Regions from separate parts of the Lactobacillus melliventris genome, predicted to be linked through region 1. Evidence: predicted binding sites of a transcription regulator. Region 1 holds the regulator's gene; each other region holds the start of a gene.

Region 1 (4,806 bases):
AAACTTTCTGTATGACAGAATTATATTTCTGTAATACGCTATTCATTAATTTCGTACCAATTTCCCGACTTTGATAAGCAGATTAACCAGTAACTCTTGGATATAAATGAAGGTCAGACCATTACCAACTACTCAGATTAATCCAACTAATTGGTTATGATTATAAGCACTAATAGCAAAAAGCGAATTTGCCACTGCCTTTTGCAGTTGCTAGGGATTTTGTGTATAAGAACTCCAACCGACGCTGGTGTATAAATTGATGAGTTGGTCTAAAGTAATATTTTGGTCAACTATATATTTCATTTTTATTCCTCCTTTATTAATTAATAATTGAAGAGCAATAAGTAATTTTCCCATGCGTATCTCCCATTTCATTTCTTATAAAGCCAGCAAAATTATCTCTTTTAGTTTAAACAACTACAATTTTAAAAGCAGCACTAAATTCATCAAATTTTGCTAACAAAAAATTTATTAATAGTTGGCGAGGTAATTTACAGCAAGTTAAAATATAAAAACAGCAGATAAAAAGGCTGATTTGTTCCTATTTTTGTTGTGCTTACTTGATATATTGTTTTAGTCAAAGCTATCCAGTTCAGTCAGTGCTTTTTCCCAAGCATCATTTGCATCGTCCAGATGTTTTTGTACAGCGCTAAGCTGTTCTTGCAAGGGACCTAATTTGTCAAAATTAGTGGCAATTTCAGGATCAGCCATTTGAGATTGAATATCTTTTTGCTCTTTTTCCAGCTTTTCAATTTTATTTTCGGTATTTTCAACTTCTCTTTGCAATTTACGTTTTTGTGAATCACGAAGCTTTTGTTCTTGATAGGACAACTTGTTTTTATTTTTTTCGGGTTCAATGACAGTTGTGTCTTCATTAGCAGATGTACTGGCGGAAACGGCATTTTGCTTAGTTTTCTCGTTTAAATAATAATTATAATCACCCTCATAAACTTGGGCAGTACCATCTTTGATCTCTACAATTTTATTAGCTAATTGATTGATGAAATAGCGGTCGTGAGAAACAAACAATAAAGTACCGTCAAAATCCTGCAAAGCTTTTTCTAATACTTCTTTCGCCTCAAGATCCAAATGGTTAGTAGGTTCATCCATCAGCAGAAAGTTGTTATGTTCAAGTGATAATACAGTTAACGTTAATCTCGCTTTTTGACCACCAGATAATTGTCCGACAGTTTTATCAATATCTTTTGCCGTAAACAAAAAACTGGCTAAAATGGAACGAACATCTTTTTCAGGCATTGTTTTATGCCGGTCCCAAACGGTGTCAATCACCGTTTTAGTTGGATCAAGTCCTTGTAGTTCCTGATCATAATAGCCGATATCAAGGGATGCACCATATTTAATTGAGCCTTTTTTCGGCTTTAATTCCTTCATCACGGTTTTTAGTAAAGTTGATTTACCAATACCATTTTGACCAATTACGGCTACGCGATCGCCTTTATTTATTTGCAGAGAAATATCGTGCACCATTGTTTTTGTCGGATAGCCAATTGTTAAATCACGTAAAATTAGTACTTCTTTACCAGATGGCCGCTCGCTTTGAAAATTAATGCGCACTTTATTTTTGTGTTTTGGCGGAGTAATTCTTTCCATTTTCTCCAATTGCTTGCGGCGACTTTGTGCTCGTTTAGTAGTTTTGGCTCTGACAATATTTTTTTGAATAAATTCTTCGTCTTTTTTGATTTGCTCTTGCTGCTTTTCATACGCTTCTTCTTGCTGGCGATCACGCAGCTGCCGTTCAGCAACGTATGCGGAATAATTCCCCTTAAAGACAGTTAATTTGCCAAATTGCAATTCAAAAATCTGTGTGGCTAAATTATCTAAAAAATACTGATCGTGGGAAACAACTAAAATAGCACCAGAATAGTTTTTAAGATAACTTTCCAGCCAGTCCAGAGTGTCTAAATCAAGGTAGTTGGTAGGCTCATCAAGTAATAGCAGAGCAGGCTTGCGCAGCAGCAATTTAACAAATGAAAGTCTGGTCTTTTCTCCTCCGGAAAGACTTGCGATTTTTTTGGACCAAGTTGCTTCAGGAAAGTTAAAGCCATTCAAAATACTTTTGATATCAGCCTGGTAGGTATAGCCCCCTTGCTGCTCAAAGTTGAATTGCAGCTGGTCATACTGTTTTAACAAATCACTTCTTTTAGGGTTAGCAGCAATATCCTGCTGTAAACTTGTGATTTTTTTGCTCATATTAATTAATGAAGTAAAAACAGACAACATTTCTTCCCAAATTGTTTTACTTTCATTTAAGCCATTTTCTTGGGCAATATAGCCGACATCTATATTTTTATTGATGGTGAAGTCACCATGTGTGGCTTCTTCTTCACCGGTCATAATCTTAAGCAGGGTCGTTTTACCGACACCATTTGGTCCAATAAGACCTATTCTGGCATTTGCGTCAATTGAAAAATTGACATTTTTAAATAATGTGTTGGCACCAAATTGTTTTTCTAAATCGTGTCCTTGTGCAATTATCATAATTTTTCACCTAAAAACCATTTTAGCATACGTATTGAATTTCTTGTGTGAGAGTTTGACGGATATATGAAAGAAAAAGAGCAAAAATACAGCTTTTTAAGCGTGAATGAATAAAAATACCAGTTTCTATTATCAAGCCTGTTACCATTTTGCTAAAATTTAAAAGATTGTGAAAAAAATGTTTGCAAATGACGTAAATTTATAGGTAAAATAGAATTGATTGCTGAGAAATTCACAAGAACGAATTATGGTTACTTAATTAAGTTGGAGGCTTCTTAAATGGAAAAAATCAAAATACCAACGGCAACGGCTAAAAGGTTGCCGTTATATTACCGTTATCTTATTATCTTAAATGAGGCTGGCAAAGAAAAAGTTTCTTCGACTGAATTGTCTGAAGCTGTTCAGGTAGACAGTGCTTCAATCAGACGTGATTTTTCTTATTTCGGCGCTTTGGGCAAAAGGGGTTATGGCTACGATGTAAAAAGTTTACTTTCTTTTTTTAAAAAGATTTTAAACCAAGACACTTTAACAAATGTTGCTTTGGTTGGCGTAGGTAACTTGGGTCATGCTTTATTAAATTACAATTTTAAACGCTCAAATAATATTCGCATTTCTTGTGCTTTTGATATTGATGAGAAAATTACCGGCAGAATTCTAAGCGGTGTGCCTGTCTATGATATGAGTGAACTTAAAAAGCAGCTTAGTGACCAACAAATTTCTATTGCGATTTTAACGGTGCCATCTGCGGCTGCTCAAAAAACTGCTGATGATATGGTAGAAGCTGGAATTAAGGGAATCATGAATTTCACCCCAATTCGTTTATCTGCACCAAGTGGCATTCGAATTCAAAACGTTGATTTGGCTACTGAGTTGCAGACACTTATTTACTTTCTTGATTCGGATAAGAAAAAATAGTTTTAAAAAGCAAATTAGCACTTTTTTACTCAAAGTGCTAATTTTTTCTTGCATTTTTTCATAAAAGGGGTTATTATCATAAATGTAAGTTAGCACTTGACAAATAGGAGTGCTAATGGCACATAAAAGAGATTAAAATTTAATTTTAGGAGGGACAAACGTGTTACAACCAATAGGTGATCGCGTGATCGTAAAAGTTAAAGAAGAAGAAGAAAAGACTGTAGGCGGAATCGTCCTGGCTTCTAATGCTAAACAAAAGCCGACAGAAGGTGAAGTAGTTGCTGTTGGTGATGGTAACTTTGCTGAAAATGGCAACAAAATACCTATGACTGTTAAGGAAGGCGACGTTGTTTTATATGACAAGTATTCTGGTACAGATGTTAAATACGATGGTCAAAAATATTTAGTCCTTCACGAAAAAGATATTTTAGCAATTGTTAAGTAATTAAGGAGCGTATAAAAATATGGCAAAAGAAATTAAATTTTCAGAAAAAGCAAGACGTTCCCTGTTAAAGGGCGTTGACAAATTAGCTGATACTGTTAAGGCTACTATTGGTCCTAAGGGTAGAAACGTTGTTTTGGAGCAATCTTACGGCAACCCAGACATTACTAACGATGGTGTGACAATTGCCAAGGCAATTGAATTAAGAGACCACTATGAGAATATGGGTGCTAAGTTAGTTGCAGAAGCAGCACAAAAGACCAATGATATTGCCGGTGATGGTACTACTACTGCGGTTGTTTTAACCCAAGCAATTATTCGTGAAGGTATGAAGAATGTTACTGCTGGTGCTAACCCTGTTGGTGTTCGTCGCGGTATTGAAAAAGCCACAAAAGCTGTAGTAAATGAATTACACAAGATTAGTCACACTGTTTCTTCAAAAGACCAAATTGCTCAAGTTGCTTCAGTTTCTTCAGCTTCAAAAGAAGTTGGTGATTTAATCGCTGACGCAATGGAAAAAGTTGGTAATGATGGTGTTATCACTATTGAAGACTCACGTGGTATCGAAACTGAATTATCAGTAGTTGAAGGTATGCAATTTGACCGTGGTTACCTGTCACAATACATGGTAACTGATAATGACAAGATGGAAGCTGATCTTGACAATCCATATATCTTAATTACTGATAAGAAGATTTCTAACATTCAAGACATCTTGCCATTGTTACAAGAAATTGTGCAACAAGGCAAATCACTTTTAATCATTGCCGATGATGTTTCTGGTGAAGCTTTGCCAACATTAGTTTTGAACAAGATTCGTGGTACATTCAATGTTGTTGCTGTTAAGGCTCCTGGCTTTGGCGACCGTCGTAAAGAACAACTGCAAGATATTGCCGCTTTAACTGGTGGTACAGTAATTACTGAGGACTTAGGGCTCGAATTAAAGGACA
Region 2 (4,806 bases), on a different contig from region 1:
TTATCTGTGCCAGCGATCGTATTGCTACAGGAGTGGTCAGGCAATTGCAGGATGAAAAGGCTAAAGTTCCGGCTGACTTTGGTGTGATTGGCTACGATGGCGTTTTTCTGGATCAGGTTTCCAACTTGAAGTTAACTACCGTTAAACAGCCAATTTTTAAAATGGGTGAACTCTTGGCCAACATGCTCTTACGCAAAATTGATCAAAAAGGGTCTCCTCAAGGAGAGGCACTAATTAAGCCTTCCTTAGTTAAAAGAGAATCAACCAGGTAAAATATAAGTACAAGCAGAAATACACATAATAATCAGATAGCGGGCTTGATTACCATGTGTTTTTTAACGTCTAGTTTTTTTGAGGCAAAAAAAGTGAATGGCCAGACAATATGTCTGACCGTTCACTAACACTAAAGTAGATTATACTTCTACTTAATTAATCACAAACTACGGTAAAAAATATGAATAACAGATTTACTTTGCACCCATTTATTTTAGCACAGATTAGCTTAAAATATTGATTTTAATATGTATATTTTTACGGTATGAAATCCGCGCAAGAGAATTGTACTGATATAAATGAACTCACAAAAAATGCCAAAACAATTTTTCAAAAAAAGTTTTGGCATTAATTATTTAAAAATAAATATATCTTGCTTTTCCCAAATTTCACACATTTCTGGGATTTTGAACAATAATTAAATTGTCCAATACCAAAATTTTATTATGGAATTAAGCAAAAGGCAAGTAAGAATGATATAACCCCCAAATTTGTCCTAAATTTGGGGGTCATATTTTTTTGAGAAAAATTAATTCTCTCAGACTCTAATAAATGGTTTTAATGTAAGATTACTTTCTTTATTATTCAGGTTTGTAATCAGGATCAATAATTAAAACAGGTTTGATTGTTTTACCAGAAATTGAATCAGCATTAGCCTGATTAATATCTTCAAATTGATAAAACTTTTCAGTCTTATCAAACGGAAACTTCCCTAATTGATAAAATTCAAGCAGTCTTGGTATGTCAACTTGTGGAATGGCATCACCCATGTTAACGCCAACCACTTTTCTATCATCTACACAAAGATCGTTCCAAGTAGAAATAGTCAGGTTCTGAGCTGTTACGGCAATTGCTGCGCAAGTGCCGCCCTGTGCCAACGCCTCAACAGCATTTTTAATAACGCCAGAAACACCAGTAGTATCAACTGTCCAGTCAACGCCATATCCACCAGTTAATTCCTTGATCTTGGCAACTGGGTCTTCTTCTTTACTGTTGATTGTGTGTGTGGCACCCAATTCTTTAGCCAATTCAAGCCGCTCTGGAACAACATCAACTGCTATTACTTTAGTGCAGCCGCTGATTACACCGGCCATCATTGCGGCTAATCCTACCGCACCTGTACCAAAGACAGCAATAGTATCGCCTGGTCTAGCTTTCAGAGTATTGAAAACAGTACCAGAACCGGTAACGTAGCCGCAGCCGAGAGGGCCAACCTTGCGCAAGTCGATACTATCAGCAATTTTTACTGCATTTCTCTGATCAACTACAGTAGTGGTAGTGAATGATGATTGGTTAAACATATCACAAATTCTGTGACCGTCTTTTTGGAAATGATCATCACCATCTGCACGGACACCGGAAAGATTATAGTCGCTATAATGACGGCATTGGGTTGGGATCCCCTTTAAACAATTATCACAAATACCATCAGCGTAGAAAGATAAAATTACGTGATCGCCTACACTGAAGTTTTTAACTTGGTCACCAACTTTTTCAACAATTCCGGAACCCTCATGTCCTAGAATTACCGGGTAGCCAACACTTGAATCACCTTTGCGCAAGGCTTCATCTGAGTGGCAGATTCCGCTTGCTACCATGTGAATTTGCAAGTCAGTTGGTCCTACTTCGTGTAAATCAATATTGTCTTCGATCTCAAACGGATCGCCCATTTTTTTAACAACAGCAGCTTTTATTTTCATAAAAAAATCCTCCTTACCTGTTAGCGATTTCAAGATTATTGTGAACCTGTACACATAAAAATGCAATAGTTTTTTAGGAAAAAATATACCTGAATATACCGCACTACGCTAATTTAATTGAACTAGCGGCAATATTTTCTGATAGCGGTAACATTGCCATTACCATTGCCTCTCACCAGCTTTCTCAGCTAAACTTTAAGTGGAGGTATAAATTTATGACGCACTGGTATGAGCATGCAATAATTTACCAAATTTATCCCAAGTCTTTTCAAGACAGTAATGATGATGGTATTGGTGATTTAAATGGAATCAGGCAGAGATTACCTTATTTACAACAGCTCGGTATTAATACTATTTGGCTAAATCCTGTTTTTGTTTCACCGCAGGTTGATAACGGCTATGATGTGGCAGATTATTTTAAAATCGATCCCCGAATGGGAACAATGAAAGACATGAAAGCTCTAATTGCTGCTTGTCATCAAGTAGGGATTCATGTGCTTTTAGATTTTGTTTTAAACCATACTTCTGATCAAAATGAATGGTTTCAAAAGGCCAAAAGTGACCCGCATAGTCAATACCGCGACTACTATATTTTTGCAGGTGCAAATAATCAGCGTCCCAATAACTGGGGCAGCTTTTTTGGCGGCAGCGTTTGGGAACCGGATCCGGCAGGTACGGGCCAATTTTATTTCCATTTGTTTGACAAGCACATGCCTGATTTAAACTGGCGTAATCCTAAAGTAAGACAAGAAATGCTCAAAATTGCGGAATTTTGGCTGGCTCAAGGAATAGATGGCTTGCGCCTTGACGCTTTTATTCATATTGCCAAGACAGATTTACGGCAAAGTTTTCCGGTAAAGGAAGTTGCAAACGAAGATGACCAAACGGTAGTTGCCGAACCCTTTTTTGCTAATTTGCCCCAAGTTCAGAAATGGCTGCGACCATTTTGTGAGCAGATAAAAAAGGATTATCCGGAAGCTTTGCTTTTGGGGGAAGCTGCCAGCGCTAATGTTAACTTAGCAGCGGATTATACGGCAAAAGACCACCATCTTTTAGATAGTGTTGTTACTTTTCGTTATTTTAAGGATGATCAAGGGCACATTGATCCTAACTTGCCTGCAGATTTTCAGCCTAAAGGACTTGACTGGGATGCTTTTAAAAAGACACAGGTTATTTGGCAGCAAACTCTGGCGCAGGTTTCTCAGCCTACATTATATTGGAGCAATCACGACATGCCGCGACTGGCTAGCAGAATAGCAAGAACTGAAACACAGACACGCAGCTTGGCAATGTTGATGTATTTGCAACGAGGAATCCCTATTATCTACTATGGCGAAGAATTGGGCTTAAAAAACCTGCTTTTTACTGCTGAAGAAGAGTTTAATGATCAAGAGGTGGAAGGCTTTATCACGAAAGCTGCAGATTGGGGTCTAACAAAAGCAGCAGCACTAAAAATGGTCAGCCAAGCCCACAAAATGCCGGCACGAGGGCCGATGCCGTGGACAACTAAAGAGCCAAATTATGGTTTTTCAAAAGTGAGACCATGGCTTGAAGGTCAAAGCCAAAATAACGCTAATGTTCAGGCCGAACTGGATGACCCTGACAGTATGTTTAACTTCTACAGACATCTGATTAGTTTGAAAAAAACGGCTTTGTTTCAATCAGGTAGTTTTTACTTGTTAGCAACCGCTAATGACAGCTACGTTTACCAGCGGGATTTAGCAAATGATAGTGCAATCGTGGCTGTTTCACTAAGCAGTCAAAAATTAAAAATTAAAATACCTGGTGAATATAGGAAAGTCATGCTAACTGCCGGACAGCATTATTTAAATAATGATGAATTAATTTTGATGCCGTATTCTGGTGTGGTTTTAAGTAAATAATGGAGGAAAAAATGCAATTAGCAGCCCTGAAACATAGAACAGAAAGCGAAGACTGTTTTGTCATTAGTCAGCACCATGTGCGGATTCGGTTCCATAGTGCCAAAAATGATGTTAAAAAAGTAATAGTTCATTATACTGATAATTATCTTGATACCAAGACTGATAAAACCGTGGCCATGACTAAGGCGGGACAAGGGCAGGTAACTGATTATTGGATAGCAACTTTGAAAGCTCCTTATCGCCGCCTTAAATATACTTTCGAAGTCATTGGCCAGGATGACAGCCATAAAATTGTTGGAGACCGCGGGATTAAAGACTTTACCGCAGCAAATTTAGCAGCTGACAGCAGCTACTTCAAATTGCCTTACTTGCATGAAATTGATCAAACCAAAACCCCTGACTGGGTTAAAAATACTGTTTGGTATCAGATCTTTCCTGAACGCTTTGCCAATGGTGATAAAAATAATGACCCTCAAGGCACGAAACCCTGGAATCCGCAAGATCATCCCGGACGAGAAGATTTTTACGGAGGCGACTTACAGGGGATTATTGACCATCTGGACTATTTAAAGGAACTGGGCGTTAATGGGTTATACCTGTGTCCGGTCTTTAAGGCCAGTTCCAATCATAAGTATGATACGATAGACTATCTGCAAATTGACCCTGATTTTGGTGACAAGGATTTGTTTGCCAAGTTTGTGAGTGAAGCTCATAAAAGGGGAATGAAGGTAATGCTGGACGCTGTCTTTAATCATTTAGGCGGTCAGTCAATGCAGTGGCAGGATGTAATCAAAAATGGCACTAAGTCGCGGTTTGCATCCTGGTTTCATATTAATCATTTTCCAGTTAAACCATATCAAGGACCTGAGGCAGGCGGACCAAATTATGATACCTTTGCTTTTGAAGGACAAATGCCGAAATTAAATACTGCCAATCCTGCAGTCCAAGAT
Region 3 (4,806 bases), on a different contig from region 1:
ATTAAAGAATTTTGCCAATTAAAAGTATGAAAATAAAAGTAAGCAAATAGAATTCCTAATAAATAAGGCATTAAACTATTGAGCTTGGTATTAAGCCGCACCAACTCAAAAAAATCAGTTATAGTAAAATGACTGTACTTCTTTTTAGCCTCCATCTCGTTTTCCTTTCAGAGCATTATTTTAGTATAAAAGTTAATTATTAGTTTTTAAGTTTTGCAAGTCTATAGCCATTACCTGAAAACAATTTGAATTTATTTTTTAAGCCGGAAGTAATATATACTTTTTTCTTTTTGGTGATAAATATTGCTTCTACACCAGGTTTATGTTCTACATAATCATAGCCTTTTTTCAAACCGCGATTAAATACAGCAGTTGAAAGGCCATCGCCAGTGGTTGAACGCTTGGCAATAATTGTGACACTTAACAAGTTGTTTTGACAAGGGTAACCTGTTTGAGGATTCATTAAGTGGCTATAAACTTTATTACCGACTTTGAGGTATCGTTCATAAATACCTGATGTTACTGCAGTTGCATTCTTTTGCGGTAAAGAGCCGATGGCATCACCACGCGCAGCGCTGGGATCCTGAATACCTACCGTCCAGTTACTGTTATTCGTAGGAGAATTGCCCATAACATAAACGTTTCCGCCTAAATCAATAATCGCGCTGGTCACACCATTTTTTTGCAAAACTTTCATGACTTCATCAGAAATAAATCCTTTGGCCATGCCACCTAAATCGAGCATCATTTTCTTTTTCTTAAGAAAAACAGTTTGTTTCTGATCATTAAAAATCACATTATGATAATTAATTAATGGCAGCCGTTTTTTGATGGTACTTGGCTTAGGTTTATGGGCGTCAGGAAAGCCAATCCGCCATAAACTGGTAATTGGTCCGATTGTTAAGTCGAATGTACCAGCGGAAATTTTACTATAATAGTAAGCATCTTTGCACATACGGTAAATAGTGGGAGTAACTTTTACCGGTTTAATTCCGGCATATTTGTTAATTTTGTCTATTTCACTGCCTTTTTGATTAACGGTAGTTTCAGTGGCTAACTGTTTAATGCGCTTAAAACCCGCTTTTAAGGCTTTTTGCTGGTGTTTATTGTAAATTTTAATGGTGCAAACTGTTCCCATTAGAAATTGAGTATCTGAAGTAGGGGTAGTGGTAACAGCGGTTTTGGCCGGTGCTGTGTCTTTACTCTGAGTTGAGCAAGCTGTCAGGTTGAAGCTTGCTAATAGTGATACGAGTATCAGCAAAAACTTGTTTGTTTGCTTCTTCATATAATTTATTTCTCCTAATAAAAAAGAGCGGCTAAATGTCACTCTTTTTGTGATTAACTAATTATCTTTTTATTCCTGGTAAACGATATTGTCAACCTTGATAGTTCCGCTTTTACCTTTTTGAGCGGCATTAATTAGTTGTTCAGCGTAAGCAATAAATGAATGAGAAGATTCTGTTGCTCCTGAAACAGCTTGTACTTTTTCGGTGTTGCCTTTAGCTTTGATGAATTCCTTTTGTAATTTTGGAATGTATTCTTTAGGGCCAATCTTGTTAACCTTCTTCATTTGCTTTTCATAAGCAGCATTTTTGGTCTTGGAAACGCCCTTTTTATTAACTTGGTCGTAAGTAAAGTCACTAATTTTACCTTTTTTAATTACCATAGTTAAAACTTGACGATAGCCGTGACTATAATTCTTTTCAGCTAATTTATATGTACCATCCTTCATCTTCTTATTGTTATTGATGTGAATAGTGGCTGTATCACCTTTTTGAGCGGCTTGAGTTAGCTGGTTGACATAGTTCTTTAAAGTATTACTGGAACTGGTTGCTCCAGAAACAACTTGAATGGCACTGGAATTAGCACCACTTGCGGCAAATGATTTTTGTAATTTTGGAATGTATTCTTTAGGGCCAATCTTTGCTTGAGAATACTTCTTCATTTGTGCTTCATATTTAGTATCCTTTGCCTTTGACTTGCCGTTCTTGTCTACATTGTCGTAACTGGTGTCTGTAACCTTGCCACCTTTAACAGTCATAGAAACCTTTACTTTATAGCCATTGAAATAGTTGTCTTCTACTAATTTGTAAACACCGTCTTGCAGTTTACCACCGGCAATTTGCTTAGGAGCTTTCTTTTTCTCAACTTTGCTTACCTTTGGCTTAGAATCGCTTGAAGAACTTTTCTTAGCTGTTGTTGAACAAGCACTTAATAAAAGTGTAGAGAGTGCCAGAATGGCAGTACTATATATTAAATTATTCTTTTTCATAATATCTCCCTCAGTAATAATAAAAGATTATAACATTGTGTACGTGTTCACTTACTATAATTATAAGATAGAGCTCTACTTTGTGCAACTACAAAATATGAAAGCGGAAACTTATAATGATAGTAATTAAATCGTATAAGTAAAATATTACGAACATAGTTTGTGAAAGTGACCACTTTACCATAGTCCAAAACACTAGTATAATATAATATAACTAGTATATTCGCATTAAGGAGTGTTAAAAGTGGCTGAAACAAATATTGTAGTTATTGGCGGCGGCTATGGTGGTCTGTATACGACTAAGCATCTTGCCAAGAAATTAAAAAAGCGGCATGATATCAAAATCACGCTGATTGATAAAAATCCTTATATGACTATGATGACTTCACTTCATGAAGTTGCGGCTAACAGGGTAGAAGCCAAAAGTTTGAAATATGATCTGCAACGTTTATTTTCGCGGAGAAAAAATGTTGATGTTGTAACTGACAATGTTACCAAAATTGATCAATCTACTAAAAAAGTTATTGGCGATAACGGCAGTTATCCCTATGATTATGTCATATTAGCTATTGGTTCGCAGCCTAATGACTTTAATACTCCTGGTGTTAAAGAAAACGGCTTTGTTTTAGGCAATCTGGACGATGCAGAGCAACTACGTGACCACATTGATCTGATGGTTCATTTAGGTTCTAAAGAACGCGATCCTGAAAAGCGGGCACAGTATCTTAACTTTGTCGTTGTTGGTACCGGGTTTACTGGCACTGAAATGGCCGGTGAATTAAATTCTTGGCGTGGTGATTTAGCTAAAAAATATAACCTGCAAAAAGATGATATCAAGATAACCATGATGGAAATGGCACCAACGGTTATGAATATGCTTGATCGCTCTGATGCTGATAAGGCAGAAAAATATCTCTTAAAACAAGGTGTAGAAATTAAAGTCAATACCGGCGTTGTTGGTGTTCATGAAAATTATATTGATCTTAAAGATGGTTCAACATATCCGACCAGAACTTTAATTTGGACTGCTGGTGTTAAAGCTGTTGATACTGCTAAAAACTTTGGTTTTGAGACTGGCAGAGCTGGCAGAATTATAGTTAATGAATATTCCCAAATTCCAACTGATCCACATGTTTACGTCATAGGAGACGTTGCTCTTTATGATGCTAACGGCAGCGGCCGCGGTGAACCACAAGTGGTTCAAGGGGCTGAATCTGCTGGTAAGTGTGCTCTAAGAAATATTTTGAGTCAGATTAACGGCGGTGAACCCGTTAAGTTTAAAGGTACCTATTCAGGATTTATGGTTTCTTTAGGGCCTGCTTGGGGTGTGGCCTCTCTTGTTAATACTTTTCATCTGAGCGGCTTTTTCGCCATCTTAATGAAAGACATAGTGGACATGATTTACTTCATGGAAATCTATTCTGGTCATTATCTCTTTCATTATATTATGGATGAATGGTTCAGAATTAAGCGCCCAACTTTGTGGCGCGGCAATCTTAACCGGTATGGCAATGTCTTATGGACTGTACCTTTGAGAATTTACTTAGGCTTAATGTGGTTAGTAGACTGCTGGTATAAAGTTCAAGGCAGTGGTTCTTGGTTTACCAACAAATTGCAACTGCATTTTCCATGGCTTGTGCAAGCTGCAACTAGTGGTGCTTCACAAAAAGCTGCCGCTACTACAGCAGCAAGTGGCAAGGCAGCGACTTCTGCTGCTCCTGCACTATTTTCCCTAAACTATGACTATGGTCACTCACCAATGGCTGTTTTTGATAAAATGCCAAACTGGGTACAATCAATGACTAAAGTCATGATTCCTAACAAGGATGCGGCATTAGTTGCTCAAAAGACAATGACGTGTTTGGAAATTGCATTAGGAATTATGCTGGTTTTAGGATTATGCACGTGGTTTGCCGGTGGCATGAGTGCAATTTTTGTAGCTATTTTCTGTTTATCAGGAATGAACTATTGGGTAAATGTTTGGATGATATTTGCGGCAATAGCAGTTATGAACGGCTCTGGTAGAGCATTTGGTCTGGACATGTGGTTTGTTCCGTGGCTAGAAAAGAAGCTTACTAAGCTGAGATATGGTGTCTTGAAGCCAATTTATCATGTCGATAAAAACGGAGTAAAGAACTAACAATGCTAACTCTAAAAAGTCCTATGGTTTTATCTGTAAGACTTTTTTAGTTTTATTGTTAGTGAGGTAATACATGAAAATTTTAAAGAAGCTTAAACTTGGTGATTTTTTAATAATAGTAGTTTTATTAATCATTAGTTTTACTCCTTTTTATATGTTGCACAATCAGGAAAAAGCTGACGATCAAATTATAGGAATCGTCAAAATTAATAATCGTGAAGTGAAAAGACTTTCTTTGGCTAAAGATCAGAAATGGCGTTATCAAAAAAATGGTAGAATTAATATTGTACAAATAAAAAAGCACAAGATTCGGGTAATTGATGCCAATTGTAAGGATCAAGTATGTGTTAAAGAAGGCTGGAAAAGCGAAAGCGGGGATACAATAGTCTGTCTG

The links. Region 1 encodes Rex, which represses fermentation and respiration genes when NADH is low (regulators of the CRP and FNR family bind a similar motif). Its sites were predicted from a motif close to TTGTGAANTANTTCACAA; they were not measured.
Region 2: ACFQ32_RS03595 (NAD(P)-dependent alcohol dehydrogenase) is a predicted target of Rex. The motif match lies at 2,012-2,029, and genes of this name have one in related genera.
Region 3: pplA (extracellular electron transfer flavoprotein PplA) is a predicted target of Rex. The motif match lies at 2,308-2,325, and genes of this name have one in related genera.

Annotation. Positions count from the first base shown of each region.
Region 1 covers NZ_JBHTMT010000005.1:160,842-165,647, forward strand. Annotated here, with positions in the region: gene ACFQ32_RS07145 (hypothetical protein) at 211-357, opposite strand; gene ACFQ32_RS07150 (ABC-F family ATP-binding cassette domain-containing protein) at 574-2,499, opposite strand; gene ACFQ32_RS07155 (redox-sensing transcriptional repressor Rex) at 2,779-3,414, shown strand; gene groES (co-chaperone GroES) at 3,575-3,859, shown strand; gene groL (chaperonin GroEL) at 3,879-4,806, shown strand, end outside.
Region 2 covers NZ_JBHTMT010000002.1:177,880-182,685, forward strand. Annotated here, with positions in the region: gene ACFQ32_RS03590 (LacI family DNA-binding transcriptional regulator) at 1-272, shown strand, start outside; gene ACFQ32_RS03595 (NAD(P)-dependent alcohol dehydrogenase) at 855-1,973, opposite strand; gene ACFQ32_RS03600 (alpha-glucosidase) at 2,189-3,856, shown strand; gene ACFQ32_RS03605 (glycoside hydrolase family 13 protein) at 3,868-4,806, shown strand, end outside.
Region 3 covers NZ_JBHTMT010000006.1:2,425-7,230, forward strand. Annotated here, with positions in the region: gene ACFQ32_RS07245 (UbiA family prenyltransferase) at 1-155, opposite strand, end outside; gene ACFQ32_RS07250 (FAD:protein FMN transferase) at 200-1,285, opposite strand; gene pplA (extracellular electron transfer flavoprotein PplA) at 1,355-2,272, opposite strand; gene ACFQ32_RS07260 (FAD-dependent oxidoreductase) at 2,517-4,412, shown strand; gene ACFQ32_RS07265 (NusG domain II-containing protein) at 4,486-4,806, shown strand, end outside.